DNA from 4 places in the Companilactobacillus muriivasis genome. Region 4 is predicted to be linked to each of the others. Evidence: predicted binding sites of a transcription regulator. Region 4 holds the regulator's gene; each other region holds the start of a gene.
What was found. The regulator NrdR, encoded in region 4, represses ribonucleotide reductase genes. The targets are predictions, from matches to a motif close to ACACNATATATNGTGT.
Positions count from the first base shown of each region.

Region 1: the regulator NrdR is predicted to act here: its motif matches at 2,054-2,069, upstream of nrdH (glutaredoxin-like protein NrdH).
Region 2: the regulator NrdR is predicted to act here: its motif matches at 1,497-1,512, upstream of nrdD (anaerobic ribonucleoside-triphosphate reductase).
Region 3: the regulator NrdR is predicted to act here: its motif matches at 1,746-1,761, upstream of nrdJ (ribonucleoside-triphosphate reductase, adenosylcobalamin-dependent).

Region 1 is NZ_BTTQ01000015.1:15,342-19,326, forward strand. Features, by position in the region: gene nrdE (class 1b ribonucleoside-diphosphate reductase subunit alpha) at 1-1,406, opposite strand, end outside; gene nrdI (class Ib ribonucleoside-diphosphate reductase assembly flavoprotein NrdI) at 1,393-1,767, opposite strand; gene nrdH (glutaredoxin-like protein NrdH) at 1,767-1,997, opposite strand; gene AAA923_RS12030 (LVIS_2131 family protein) at 2,267-2,893, shown strand; gene AAA923_RS12035 (DUF2187 domain-containing protein) at 3,529-3,738, opposite strand; gene AAA923_RS12040 (guanylate kinase) at 3,822-3,985, shown strand, end outside.
Region 2 is NZ_BTTQ01000001.1:12,416-16,400, forward strand. Features, by position in the region: gene AAA923_RS00080 (hypothetical protein) at 42-1,376, shown strand; gene nrdD (anaerobic ribonucleoside-triphosphate reductase) at 1,633-3,843, shown strand; gene nrdG (anaerobic ribonucleoside-triphosphate reductase activating protein) at 3,773-3,985, shown strand, end outside.
Region 3 is NZ_BTTQ01000007.1:134,764-138,748, forward strand. Features, by position in the region: gene nrdJ (ribonucleoside-triphosphate reductase, adenosylcobalamin-dependent) at 1-1,718, opposite strand, end outside; gene AAA923_RS09030 (hypothetical protein) at 2,127-2,609, opposite strand; gene AAA923_RS09035 (hypothetical protein) at 2,730-3,215, opposite strand; gene AAA923_RS09040 (hypothetical protein) at 3,294-3,587, opposite strand; gene AAA923_RS09045 (helix-turn-helix domain-containing protein) at 3,681-3,985, opposite strand, start outside.
Region 4 is NZ_BTTQ01000001.1:128,466-132,450, reverse strand. Features, by position in the region: gene dnaI (primosomal protein DnaI) at 1-138, opposite strand, end outside; gene AAA923_RS00720 (DnaD domain protein) at 141-1,514, opposite strand; gene nrdR (transcriptional regulator NrdR) at 1,526-1,999, opposite strand; gene coaE (dephospho-CoA kinase) at 2,021-2,614, opposite strand; gene mutM (DNA-formamidopyrimidine glycosylase) at 2,611-3,438, opposite strand; gene polA (DNA polymerase I) at 3,448-3,985, opposite strand, start outside.

The sequences.
Region 1 (3,985 bases), on a different contig from region 4:
CCCATAGCTCCCAAACCGATTGCGTGGCTCATCTTGTTACCATTGGCAACTGGGGGAACGGATGTGATATTTGAAGCATCACTGACAAATGTCAAAGCTCTAGTCATTGAACGGATTGATTGACCAAAGTCAGGGCTTTGCATCATATTCAAAATGTTAGTTGAACCAAGGTTACAGCTGACATCAGTTCCCAATTTAGTATATTCTTGAGCATCATTTAATTCAGAAGGGATTTGAACTTGTTGAATTTCAGTACAAAGATTACTCATGATAATCTTACCGTCGATTGGATTTGCACGATTAACGGTATCGATATTTAGCACGTAAGGATAGCCAGATTCTTGTTGAAGCTTACTAATTTCGTCCTCAAGTTCACGAGCATCAATCTTATATTTCTTGATACGGTCGTCTTTAACTAGATTGTCATATTCTTTAGTGATGTCGATGTATGAGAATGGTTTGCCATAGACACGTTCGACTGAATAAGGGCTGAAGAGATACATAGGTTCGTTGTTACGAACTAATTCATAATATTTATCAGGTACGATAACGCCGAGTGAAAGGGTCTTAACACGGATTTTTTCATCGGCATTTTCTTTTTTGGCGGATAAAAATTCAATAATATCAGGATGGAAAACATTCAAATAAACGGCACCAGCACCTTGTCTTTGACCGAGTTGGTTACTGTAACTGAAACTGTCTTCCAATAACTTCATAACGGGCAAAACGCCGGATGATGAATTGTCGACACCTTTAATAGGTGAACCTGATTCACGCAAATTAGATAGGGTAATACCAACACCACCACCGATACGTGATAGTTGCAAGGCACTGTTGATTGTCCGACCGATACTATTCATATCGTCAGTAACTTGTAGTAGGAAACAAGATACGTATTCGCCACGACGCTTACGACCAGCATTTAAAAATGACGGTGTAGCGGGTTGATAACGCTGAGCAATCATCTCAGTTGCCAAACTCTTTGCGAGATCTTGATCGCCATTGGCATATAAAAGGGTATTAAAAAGAATTCTCATCTCATAATTTTCAAGATAATAGTTACCATCGTTAGTCTTTAAGTCATATTGATTGTAAAACTTATAGGCTGCCATAAATGATTGGAACTCAAAATGTTGATCCAACAAGTATTGGTAAAGACTTTCGATAAATTCAACTGAGTACTTATCGATAACTGATTTTTCGATGAAGTCACCTTTGATTAGATAATCTAGGTGGTCTTGGAAAGTATCAAACTTCATCGTATTAGGTTTCACATTTTCGGCAAAGAAGGCTGTAACAGCTTCCTTATCTTTGTTTAGTGGAATTTTGCCATCTACGGGGATGTTGATTTCATTATTTAATTTGAAATAACTAAGCTTAGTTGCATCGAGGTTATTTAATCCCAATTTCATTCACTACTTTCTGAAAGTTTTCGACATCTTTTTGGGTACCATTGAATTCAAATTGGAATACAACGGGCACATTTAAACCAGCGGCGATATCCTTAGCCGTATGATTGTAGAGCGTATTGAAGTTACGATTGCCACCACCGGCTACACCGACACAGTTCTTGGCATTATCTTCATATTGGAGAAAATCGATTACAGGGTCCATCATATCGTCGTCATAAGCAGGCACAATAAGAATAAATGGCCGACCCATTTGATAAAACGGATCGGCATCGGTAATTTCATATCCATCTATTCCCAGCTTATTAACAAAACGCTTTGTTTGACCTGTAATTGAATAATAAGCTAGCTCTTTCATTAGTCAACGAGCTCCTTTAGACTATCTGGACGGAAACCGACGATTGGGTCCATAGTTGAGTTCATTACGACAGGGACGCTTTGGAATCCTTGTTGCTTAAGAGCAGCTAAATATTCAGGGTCTTGGTTGATGTTTCTTTCTTCAAAAGGAACGTTGTGTTCTTTTAGATATCTCTTAGTCATTTTGCATTGCATGCAGTTATTTTTGCTATATACGATTGTGTTGTTCATGTTATTACTTCCTCTCAAGTGCTATTCTCAATTAGTATAATCATTTGAAATATGAAACACAATATATTGTATTCGACATAACGGTGAACACACGATATAGCGTGGTTATACTACCATTATAAAAAGTCGGCAAACGTGTGTACCCACACATTTTTTAGCGTTTCGTATCTCAATTTCAAATAATTTTTCGATTCGTGGTAAAATTAGCGTAATAACTATTATAGAGTTATGAAGTGTGTAAAACAATCAATTTTAGTTGGGAGAAAACTATGAGTTCTTGGAATTTTGTGGGAATTATTGCATGGATTATTGTAATTGCGCTATTAGTCTTTGTAGTATTTAATATCAGAAATCGTCATTTAAAAATTTTAGTAGTTAAAAAGGGAAAAATTACTGGGACAACAATTTTAATGGATTTTGTTGAAATTCTAGTCGTTATTTTTGCTGTCAGTGGAATGTTGTACACGAGTTTGTTTACAAAAGTTGATTTGACCGATAAAAGGGAAGTTGCCGTTTCGTATAAGTACGATCCGATGATTGTACAGACAACCAATGATGGTCAAGGATACTACGTCAAAATAGATAAGAAAGAATCCAATACAGCAACAGACGTCTACCAATATTGGATCAATAATTCGACATTCACTGTTTCAAGCAGAAATGCCACAATTTCAGATGCAACATTACCATTCACCGTATCAGGCATGCATTTGGATTGGCCAATGAAGAAAATCAAGAAGGCCGATAATAAGTATCAAGATGCATATGTAATTACTGTCCAAGCCAAATATAAGAACAATTTCATCAACGGATTAGGTCTAAAAGCCAACCGCTACGCAATGGAATATCGAGTATTACGAGTTCCTGCACGTTCATTTATTAATGTTGAAAAATAGATGATTGTAAAAGCGGCCGCCTCCGGTCGTCAGTGATTTTTTGCCGCTATGGGGACCGGTGCGAGCCAAGGTCTCGCACCTCGACTTGAAGCCTTGCAAAAACCGCAAGTCTCCAAGCTCGTCCCGTGGTGTAATGGCTAAAGCCATAACGTCACCTCCATTGCAGGCAAAAATCACTGACGACCGGAGGCTAAGGTTTTGGTTTATTGATATGTAATTGAAGTTTGGGATTCGATTTATCAATATTCAACTGAATACAGATTATTTAGGTAATCTGATAATTTTTTTCCATTCATTACATCAATGATGTAAATAATTAAACCATAATCAAAAAAATCTAGCCGTAAATTAAGAGATGTTTTTAAATTAAAAAAATTAAATTAGTTGGAAGAGCTGAGAGTATTCATCCGCAGCAAAAGTGGCGTTATTGCTTTAGCAATTACACCACCGGACGTGTTGGAGACTTTCCGGTCTTTGGAAAGGCTTCAACCGAGGCCCGAGACCGTACTTTGGCTCGGACCGTGCCGCGCAGCAGATGAATACTCTCAGCTCTGGAAACGGCAAACTAATATATAAAGAAGAGTAAAAAAAAGAAGCTGATCAACTTAATGACCGGCTTCTTTTTATGAGATTAATTATTTAGCTTTTTTGATTTTCTTGATACTTACAACAATCTTGTTATTTAATTCCGTTTTATTAGTATTGTCCTTAGGATCATTCTTAACAATCTCCATCAAAGCTGAGTGCTCGTAAATCTTCTCAACTTTTCCTTGGAATGGGTAATCCATATCTTCATCAACGGAGCAATCGTAAACAGTGCCAACTTTTAAGTCTTCTATTTTCATATCTAATTCTCCTCGGATTAATTACTTAACAGACTAGTATAATAATATAGTAGAAGAAATATTTCAAACATAGGAGTCCTATAATGGATAAACAAATTATTGTTATCACTGGAGCAAGTGGAACTGGGAAAACAACAATTAGTAAATATTTGCAAGATACCTATCATATACCGAGTGTCATAACTCATACTACTAGATTACCACGTGTGGGCGAAAAAGACGGCATAGACTATCATTTTGAGACGAA
Region 2 (3,985 bases), 120 kb from region 4:
GTTAAAATGTTCAAAGACATTTAATTTCAGGTGAGAAAATAATGAAGCGAATAATGAGTATATTTAACGAAGGTGTGTTGGACCTTTTGGCCAACGCTGGAGTCGCGATACCGTATTTTTTCTGTTTGACGTTATATAACCAAAATAAGAGTGTTTTTGCGTATGCCTTACCATTCCTAATGCTTTATACTTTTAGAGCGTTAGGGATGTTATTGACGACGTTTATCACGCTACCAGCATCAACTATGTTAGCTATGTCCAGTTTGTTTGGGGTGATGGGTTCACTCTTCATCCTCGGTGCCGCTAATCCTGTTATGGGAATTATCGGTGGTGTCTTGTTGGGACTAGCATCGAGTTGGATCTGGCCATACTATTTAACCGTTCGTTCACGAGGACAGATGGATAAAGAGTTCAAGTTCAATCGCATGCATCTATTGTCGGTTGTCTTGACCTTAGTTATTTTGTTGGTCGTACAATTGATTGCTACAAAGACAAAATTCTTGAATCTATCATTCTTATTATTAGCGGTGCTATTCTTTGCCGCAATGGTCGGTGGAATGCAGATAACACATCGTTTGACGTTCTATCAAGGGATGGAGAAGAAACCCAAGTTTCACGTTAATTCGCTATTTAGCTTGATTGTTCTGGCCAGTTTGGTCATGTTGGTCTTTATTATTCGCTACACGAGACTCAAAGCAGTTTCGAATTCTTTTGATTTGATCATCAGTATCGCTGCCATCGTTTTGTTCTTTTTCTTAGCCTATTACCAAATTGATATTCATAAAAAACTTTTCCCATTGAGCATGTCTGCGGTAAACCGTGGGGTAGTTATGAATTACGTAATGCTCTATGCCATATTTGACAGTACGATTCGTTTTGGATTTAACAGTTTGATGCTCATTTATGCAATTTATTTAATTGGTTTCCAGATGGGGCCGTTACTTAATAAAAACCATCGTGGCATCCGTTATCCATTACTGCTAGTTGGACTGGTCTTGTCATTGTTTAATCTGACATACTTTGCTGGATTGTTCTTCTGTTCAGTCTTTGTCGGGGCAGATAACCGTATTCTAAATGATGAGTTATATTCAAATACCAATATCGACAATGAACGTGCTTTCTTGATCAAGTATCAACTTTCAAGTGTCGGTAACGTTTCACAACAATTGGTATACATGACAACAATTTATTTTGTCAGTTACTTTGCTAAAATTAATGCATTGGGATTTTTCAATAATAATATTAATGATGGTCCTACGATTAGTGTTCTATATAATGTACATATTTTTATTACTGCCGTCGTTTTTGTTTATGCAGCAATTACATTTTATTTTGTTCGTAAGAGAGAACAAAAATCGACCACTACAACGCTATAAGTTAAAAAACTTCTGAAATTTTTGAGCATGAACGAATGTTTGCATATCAAGATTGTTCGCAAACATAACGACGATTTGTGAAATCGTTAGAGTGATGTTTTTGCTGAAATCGAAATAAGGCTACTATATATTGTATGACTGTGCTATATAACACATCATCTGGTATTTAGTAGTCTTATTTTTTTATTAATAATTTTGTAGAATGATAGCAGTATTTAACGTTATCGCAAGGTCAAAAGTTCAGGAGGATTTTTATATGAATGCCAGATTAGATGATTTAGTTACTATTCCCGTAGAAAAACGTAGTGGAGTCAAAACTAATTTTTACGCTTATAAGATTATGTTTGTTTTGGACCAATTAAAGTTAAACGCTGAACAAAAACAGTTAGTTGTAGATAAATTGGTGGATATTTTTCGTAGTCATGAATTGATTGCAGCGACAGAACTGCATAGGGTTATTTTTCGTATTCTGAAAGAAAATGGTATGGCTAATCAGGCTGATTCTTATGAAGAATACTTCCAAAGTGATCAGGATAAGTTTGCCCGTGCTACGAATGTCCAATTGAACATTGAACGTCTATTTGACCGTAACGATGAAGTTGTTCATGAGAATGCTAATAAGGACAGTAATATTTTCAATACCCAACGTGATTTGGAAGCCGGTGTAGCAAGTCGTGCGATGGGACTAAAAATGCTGCCAGAGCTTGTGGCTAAAGCACATTTACGTGGTGACATCCACTGGCATGATCTTGATTATTCACCAGTTACACCTGAGACTAACTGTTGTCTGATCGATTTTGATGAGATGTTGAGTCATGGTTTTAAAATTGGTAACGCTTGGGTTTCTTCACCACGCTCGATTCAAACAGCAACTGCCCAAATGTCACAAATTATTGCCAACGTGGCTTCATTACAATATGGTGGCTGTTCAGCTAACCGAATTGATCAATTATTGGCACCATATGCTGAAATTAATTATCAAAAACACATGAAAGATGCTAAGAAGTGGATTGCTGAAGATAAGCAAGAAGAGTTTGCTAAGGATAAGACTCGTAAGGACATTTATGACGCCATGCAGGCACTTGAATATGAAATCAATACACTTTACTCATCTCAAGGGCAAACGCCGTTCACGACCATTAATTTCGGTTTAGGAACGAATTGGTTGGAGCGTGCTATTCAAAAATCTATCTTAGAAATCAGAATTAAAGGTTTGGGCAAAGAACATCGAACGGCAATTTTTCCCAAACTAACATTTACTGTTAAACGTGGCTTGAATCTGGACCCAGGTGATCCTAATTATGACATCAAAATGTTGGCATTAGAGTGTTCAACTAAACGTATGTATCCTGATTTGTTGATGTATGACAAAATCAAAGAAATCACTGGTAGTTTTAAAACACCAATGGGTTGTCGCTCATTTCTTCAAGGTTGGAAAGATGAGAACGGTAAAGAAGTTATTTCTGGTCGAATGAATCTAGGCGTTGTAACGGTCAATTTACCAAGAATTGCTCTTGAATCCAAGGGAGACATGGATTTGTTTTGGACTATTTTTGAAGAAAAAATGCAGATTTGTCACGCCGCTTTGGAATATCGTATCGAACGTACCAAGCAAGCTAAACCTGAGAATGCACCGTTATTATATATGTATGGTGCTTTCGGTAAACGTCTTAAGAAAGATGACAGTATTGATGAGTTATTCAAAAATCAACGTGCCACTGTTTCATTAGGCTATATTGGTCTATATGAAGTATGTAGCGAGTTCTTTGGCGATAAATGGGAGGGTAATCAAGAGGCTCATGACTTTGCTGAAAGTATTGTAAAGGCGTTACACGAAAAATGTGTTAAGTGGGCTAACGAGAGTGGTTATCACTACAGTCTTTATTCAACACCAGCTGAATCATTGACGGACACATTCTGCCGCGATGATTTGGAAAAATTCGGCGTTATACCAAATATAACGGAGAAGGAATACTACACCAATAGTTTCCATTACGATGTTAGAAAACATCCTAATCCATTTGAGAAGTTGACTTTTGAAGAGGCATTTCCAAAATACGCTTCAGGTGGGTTCATTCATTACTGCGAATATCCTAATTTACGTCAAAATCCTAAGGCATTGGAAGCTGTTTGGGATTGGGCTTATGACCATGTTGGTTATTTAGGTACAAATACTTCGATTGATCAATGCTTCGAATGTGGGTTTAAAGGAGAGTTTAATGCCACTGCACGTGGGTTTGTTTGTCCACAATGCGGTAATCATGATCCACAAACATGTGATGTTGTTAAGAGAACTTGTGGATATTTAGGTAATCCACAACAACGTCCGATGATTCACGGTCGTCACGTTGAAATTGCTTCACGTAGAAAAAATATGACTTCGGAGATGATACAGCATGCGGCAAAATATGAGAGAGCCAAACAATCCGACTCCCAAAGAATGGTTAAGCAAGGACCACAGTCTTAAAAGAATTGCTGACTACAAACCATTTAACTTTGTAGATGGTGAAGGTGTTAGATGTAGTTTGTATGTTTCGGGCTGTCTATTTAGATGTCCGGGGTGTTATAACGTTGCAGCACAGGATTTTCGTTATGGAAAACCTTATACT
Region 3 (3,985 bases), on a different contig from region 4:
GCATAGTGGAAATGCATACCTTCGGAAACACCAGCCAATTTAGCAACTGTACCTGATGGTTTAACAGTTGTGTGCTTGATTGATGGTTTACATCCAAGAGCGTTTGAGTACTCCTTGTCAGCTTCAACGACTGTCTTATACAAGCCATCAAATTTCTTCACAACGCGTTGATCGTAGATAGGCTTTTGAACTGTTTCTCCAGATTCAGGATCAGTGGTAGGTTCAAAACCAGTCACAACACGGTTGCCAAAGGTTGTCAAAATGTAGTCTTGAATACCTGACATTGAGACACCGATTCGGCGATTCTTTTGGATAACATTACGTGAAACTTCCCAATCGTAACTACTGAATGTAACACGTTTTGTATAACGAGCTGCTAAGGCAAAGGCTTCTTTCAAATCCCAGCCTTCTTCTTCAGCAATCAATGGGAAAATTTCGAACAAGTTACATGGTTCACCATTGCTCAATGAAATTTCTCCACAAGGGTTAGTTCCTTCAACGCCATCATCAATTCCGGGTTGATAGCCATCAATGGCACGTCCATAATTACGTGACAACTCAAGGTTAACGATTCCGGGTTCACCATTATGAGTAATTGAATCAGCGATTGGAGCGTAACGATTGAATTCTGAATCAACCGCAACACTATTATTAGAAGCCCAACGGTGGTGATAAAGTTTCTTTTGGTCTTGCTTCATAGTAATAAAGTCATCATCAGTTGATCCGCCCAAAGCTAATTCAGCTGAACGACGAACATTACCAGCAACAACTGTTTTACCAATCAAGTTACCCATATCGGTACAGTCGACTGAAGTCAATTTACGACCAACAGCACTATTCAAAACTTCATTAATATCAAAGAACATTTCAATCAAAGGCACAGGACCTGAAGCAGTTCCACCGAAGCCCTTGATTTTTTCACCTTTGGCACGAATGTCAGTAATATCAAGGACAACATCTTTGAAACCATCATTAGTATCGTTAAAGTGAGCATCAATCATATTGGCATTACCAATAACCCAACCTTCACGAGTATCAGGCAATTCGTAGTGACGTGTGGCAGAAATATCATTCTTTTCCAACCAGTCGTCACGGTCAATTGCACCAGCAGCGATAGAGTCCTTGTATGAGGCACTCTCCTTGCCAATAAGCACAGTTAAACTAACTTTGTTATCAACTACAGGCATCAACTTCATGTTGCTAGGAACGACAGAGAAGCCGACACCGCCACCCTTCATCAATTGATCGAACATGAATGAGAAAGGCATTGAAACAGCTAGTTGTTCCTTTTGAAGATAGTTAGGCACAATGTGACTGTCACCATACTTTTGTGGACGGATAGCAATGAACCAACAATTGTTCAAAGCGTCCCCGTTACGATGTTGATATTCAGTACCAGAGATCCAGAGATTTCTCCCTGAAGGAGTGGCAGCTAAACCATAGACCAATTTGTATAAACTTTGAGCTTCTTTAACTAATCCGGCATATTGTTCATCAGTTAAATTATTATCTTTTAAACGAGGGTCAAGATTGATATTTCCTTCGACCACACGCTTAACTGTTTCGGACCAGTTTTCAGTCCGGCCAAGTTTGTCAATAAAACGCGCATATGTACGTTTATATGTGACCCAGCCTAATTCACCCCAGTGGGGTTTAATTGTCTTCTTAACTTCATCGACGAATTCGTCGGATAAAATAACTTTATTAATTACGTCCATTAATAATCACTCCACACTTTTTAAATAACACAATATATAGTACCCTCGAACAGAAAAAATAACAATATCTTGTATACAAATATTGCTATTGACTTTTTAAGAGCTATTTTGAGTGTTGATATTTCGGCAATTTCAAATAAAAATATACATCTTGTAACTTAATGAATTCTTCAGAATTCAAAGCGAAAAGCCAAGGTCGCAATTACTATTCTAATATTGCACTCTGGGACTTAGCAATGGTTTTTTTAATTTAAACTATGAGCCAAAATTCAAGTGGATAAAGGCAAATATTTCCCTTGACACGAACATACGGTTGTCACATCAGGTGTTCCACAAGATAATTAATTTTTGACATAAAAAAGCCCAATGATTTACTTCCAAATCATTGGACCTATACCAATTTATTTTTCAATCAACATCGGCAATTGAAACAAATTCATTAGTAGCAACTCGATTGAATGACATATGGTCAACAAAAATTGCTCTATCCGAATACCAAACACTTCCAGGTGCTAACTCGCGATCAGTAATTAATTTACCATTATGATCATATAAGGGTGCTGGAGTCTTTCTGATTACTGTTAAGTCTCCAACCTCTGGCAGGTACATATAACCATCGCTTTGATTAACAAAAACATTGGGTGCCAATTGGAAATATGTTTGATTTCCATGATAGAACTCACTATTAACTTTCCATACAGTACCTGTGTCCAAAATAACTGGAGTCACATGGCCCTGCATATCAGTCGTTTGAGCCCTTTGAGTAACTGCAAAGTCATATCGACCTGAAGGTAATGTTGAATCAGCTTTAGCAGTTGTCGTATTTTCCAAAGCTATTGCCCCAAATAATAAACTAACTGTTACCGATAAATATGCTACAAATTTCTTCATATTAAAAGCCTCCTTAACATATTTATTGCCCTAATTATAGATTCATAAAAAATAAAAAAAGCAGACATAGAGTATCCTATGCTGCCTCATATTAAAAACTATCATTATTCAAATGTAATACTAATCAAGTGCATCCCCTAATGACACAAACTCATCAGTTGCGACACGGTAGAATGTCATCTTGTCACGGAAAATAGTTCTGTCAGTATACCAAGATGATTTTGGTGACAAAGCACGGTCAGTAATCAACTTACCATTGTGATCATACAAAGGTGCAGCCGTTTTACTACTGATAGTTAAGGTACCAACACTTGGCAAATACAAATATCCAGCATTTTGATTAACCAAAATATTTGGTGCTAATTCAAAAAATGTTTGGTCTCCATGAGTATATTCGCTATTAATTTTCCAAACTGAACCGGCATCCAAAACAGTAGATGTAACATTGCCTTGCATATCAGTTGTCTGTGCCTTATTTGTTACAGCAAAGCTATAACGACCGGCAGGCAATGGTGAATCAGCTTTGACAATTGTTGTATTAGCTAAACTCAGAGCACCAAACAACAAGCCAACGAAAGCTACTAAAAAGGTGGTAATTTTCTTCATAATATATATCTCCCTATACGATTTATTAATTTAATTATACTCCTCAAGAGGATAAAAAAAAGCAGACCCGAAAGTCTGCTAAGCCTGTTTCATATGAACCGTACTCTGGGATTTATACTGCATCAGTCGACCAATCCCATGTCCTTTGCAATAGTGGTCCCAATCAATCTTGCGAACCCAAATCTTAGTATCCTTATCCCCAATATCTGACACTAAGACTTTTGAATGACTAAATGGATAAACGACTATCAATAATAATGACATTAAAAATCCATTTGCAAAAAACATCAATCCAATTATCATCAACATAGTTACAATATCGAGTACTGTAATTCGGCGGTAATATGATTTTGATTGATCCAACGTTTGCATAGTAAACTCTCCCTTTGTAAGAATTCCCTTAACAACACATACTATAACCTCAGGAGATTATTAATAGCCACCGAATATTTGAATCTTAACTATTTATTTAACATTATCCTTTTCAACCAATTTTTGAAAATCAGGGTGATTCAGAGAAATAGCTGAATAGTATGCAATATTCTTATACTTTTCATACTCTGCACCTTGGTTAGATTGTTCTTTGAAAGCCAAGGCAATGTTGTAATTCAACTCATCAATAAAGTAAGATGAATGTTTTTCATTGGCATATTCAATTCCACGTTTAGAAACATCAATCGCAAAGTCTGGCTGATTAATCTCCGCATACATTTTTCCCAAAGATTTGCATAAAAACAATATTTCTATCACTCGAGCATTGGCAATATTCA
Region 4 (3,985 bases):
ATTAATTTCATCGCTATTATCTTTCAAAAATTGTTGAACGTCAGGATCTTTTAAAGCACCGTTAAGAAGACGGCGATAATCCTCCGTCAAATTTTTTGAATTTAAATATTCTGCCAGTCTGTTACCTAAATTTTCCATGCTTAATTATCCTTATTTCTTAGTCTGTTTAAGCGATCTTGCATCTCGCTGTGACTATTTTGTTGGTTCTGATTATTTGGAACTTTTGCCTTGTATTTGCTCCAGTCAGTTGCCTGTTCGACTTTACGATTCTTATTGTTATTATAGCGACGCTTAGGATTACGAGGCTTAGTTTGAAAGTCATTGATCCGTTTCAAAGCTTGCTCTGGGGTTTGGATATTATTTTGTTGCCAATCATTGGCCATAGTTTCCATCAGTGGCGATGTTAACGTTGGTGAATTCTGCAAAATGTAATAGACCATAATATTTAAAACTGGTGCTGACAAATATGTTTTCATTGCCATATCACGCAGAGCACGAGACTCGACAGTTCCAACGAACCCGCCGCTCTTTTGCTTCTGAGCAGCCAGAAAATCGGCCGGAGTCATCGTCTTAGCCTGTTGCAAAATCAACTGGTCAGCACGGTTCAGATTAGTCTCAGCATCCTTAGGAGCCTCTTCAACGGTCGGAGCTTGCTGTTTAACAGAAATGTTGGCATTCTTCTCAAAACGGTCCTGAACAGAATGTTTTAATCGAACTGGGTCAATTTTATTATGAACGATATCACAAGTCTTACCAATCAAATCAATCAAGACCATTTCATCCAAGCCGTAAAAAGCATGCAAACTGAGAATTAACTCTTGATTTTCCAAGAGGTTATCCGGATGAATCCGATATAATTGTTGAATTCGATCAGAAATCAGTTCCCAATCCAATGGTTCAACTTCTTTGGCACTCAAAGTTGGCTTCTGGGAGCTGACAGTTGATGTGAAATTATTCTGAGCATTCTTAACTTCAGTTGGTGTGTTGATCAAATCGCTATTGCTCAACTGGAATACTTCCAAGAAGTCCTTCGTAATCTCGTGTGAATTATTCAAAATCAAATCTGAATGGGCATATTTATCAGCTAATAAACGATATTTACTATCACTAACTTGCTCATATAAGAAAATACTCATCAAATCATCTTTGAAAAAGTCGTCTGGTGACAATGGTTCAAACAGTTGATACACATAGTATGGGCCAAGGTCATCCTTCTTTTCAAATGTTCGCAACAATCCTAACGCTTCAGCTTTGATGCGTGCTTCGTAAAAACGTTTCAAATCAATTCCTAAAAGGCTCAATAACTCAGCATGACTTTTACGCTGGGTTACCAATTCCTTATTAGGCAGTTTTTCCCACAATAAAAGATAGAGACTAAAAGCCTCTGTTCCCAAAATGGGCAAATATAAATCAGTTAAAACGTGGCGGTCATCATCATTGAGATGACCATTGGGCAAACACCAATAGCCTACTAGTGGTGTAAACTTTTCTGATCCAAAATTACTTGTAGACACTGGCATCCCTCTTATTTCTTATCAATTTTATTTCCGTTTGCCATCATTTCTTGAACTTCTTTCATGAAACTATTCATGTCTTTAAATTCACGATAAACACTAGCGAAGCGGATATAAGTTACATCATCAACCTTGGCTAAAATTTTCATGACATGCTCACCGATAATTTGTGAACCAATTTCACTCTCACCGTTAGCCCTGATTTCATTTTCAACCTTATCAACGATATCGTTCATCTGGTCCATAGTAACTGGACGTTTTTCAGCTGCACGCACAATACCGCGTAACAACTTCTCGCGACTGAATTCTTCACGATTACCATTCTTCTTGATAACTAATAATGGTGATTTCTCTAATCTTTCAAACGTTGTAAATCTTGTACCGCAGTTCTCACATTCACGGCGTCTTCTAATAGCGCGTCCTTCATCGCTGGGACGACTATCAATAACTTTTGATGAATCATGATGACAATGTGGACAAATCAAAATTCCAACCTCTTTTCCAATTTAAAGTTGTGACATTAACTTTTCAAATTCTTGTTTAAGCTGTGTTAAATCTCCCGAATTATCAATGACAAAATCAGCACGATGCTTCTTCTCATCCATTGACATCTGGGAATTAATTCGATCTAAGGCAACTTTTTCAGATAAATTATTACGCTTCATGAGACGGTCTAATTGAATCTCTGGACGCTCGTAAAGACTGATAACGCCGTCAAAATAATCCTCATAACTACCTTCAAATAACAATTGTATTTCAAAAATGGCAATTGTTTTACTCGTAGATCTTTTAATCAGCGCAATTGTCTCTAAAATTTTCTCTTTAATTAAAGGACGCGTAATGTGATTCAATTTTTCCAATTCGGCACTGTCGCTAAAGACAATTGATCCCAACTTAGCTCGATTTAACGTTCCATCGCCATTCAAAACTTGTTGCCCAAACTGATCGACAATCTGTTTTAAACCTATAGAATTTGGAATAACTACTTCACGAGCAAATGAATCGGCATCGAATATTATGAAACCGTGGTCCTTAAACATCTTCAAAACTGTTGATTTACCGGCAGCAATTCCACCAGTTAGTCCGTAAATTTTACTCATTTGATAACCTGACACTTAGGGCAAAAATGTGTTCCACGCCCACCAACTTTGATTTTTTCAATGTCAGTTCCACAACGTGGACAAGGTGTCCCTTCCTTACCATAAACTTTCAAACTATTTTGCATATTACCTTTGTGACCAGTTGCGTCGACGTATGAACGAACCGTTGAACCACCCGAGGCAATAGCTTTTTCCATTTCTTCATTGGACACTTCGATAATATTTTGAATATCAGTATCATTCAAATGATTGGCTGGAGTTTCAGGGTGAATCTTAACCTTCCACAAAACTTCATCAACATAAATGTTACCCAAACCGCTCATCACTGACTGATCCAATAAAACAGTCTTAATATCCTTGCGATGGCGCATAATACGAGGTTTCAAATTATTAAAGGTAAATGCAGTTGAAAGTGGCTCTGGACCGAGCTTTTGAATCGATTTATTGTTCTCCAAATCGTCAGTATTCCACAGTTGCATCCGACCAAATTTTCGAACATCATTATAAATCATTTTTTGACCATTATCTAATGTAAAAATAGCGTGTGAATGTTTGTCAATTGCGCTAGGATCAGCCGAAATTCGATAGCGACCTTCCATTCGTAAGTGACTGATTATCGTATACCCATTATCTAAATGAATCAACAAAAATTTTGCTCGACGACCAATATCGGTAATCGTTGTTCCTGTAACGAATTCTTTGAACTGGTCAACATCCCCAGTAATCAAATTTTGATAACGAATCTCGACATTGGTAATTTTTCGTCCTTTAACTTGGGAAATCAAACCACGTCTAACAGTTTCTACTTCTGGCATCTCTGGCATATTATTAACCTACTTTGCTTCATACCAAGTCTTACCGTGGGCAGTTTCAACTTTCAAAGGCACATCAAGTTTGACAGCTGAGTCCATCACGCTTGGTACTATTTTTTCTAAAGTTTCGATTTCAGATTTTGGAGCTTCAAAAATCATTTCATCATGTACTTGTAATAATAAATTAGCTTGCAAATTTTCTGCTTTAAGTTTCTTTTGCATATTGATCATGGCTACTTTAATAATATCGGCAGCACTACCTTGAATTGGCGTATTCATCGCTGTTCTTTGAGCAAAGTTTCTGATATTAAAGTTACTTGAGTGAATATCTGGTAAGTAGCGACGACGGTGCATAATTGTTTCAACATAGCCGTTCTCACGTGCATATTTAACAATATCGTCCATATATTTCTTAACGCCAGGATATTGTTCAAAATACGATTCAATAAAGGCTGCCGCTTGTTTTCGACTGATACCGATATTTTGTGACAAACCATAATCACTAATTCCATAAACGATACCAAAATTAGTAGCTTTAGCTTGACGACGCATATTTGGC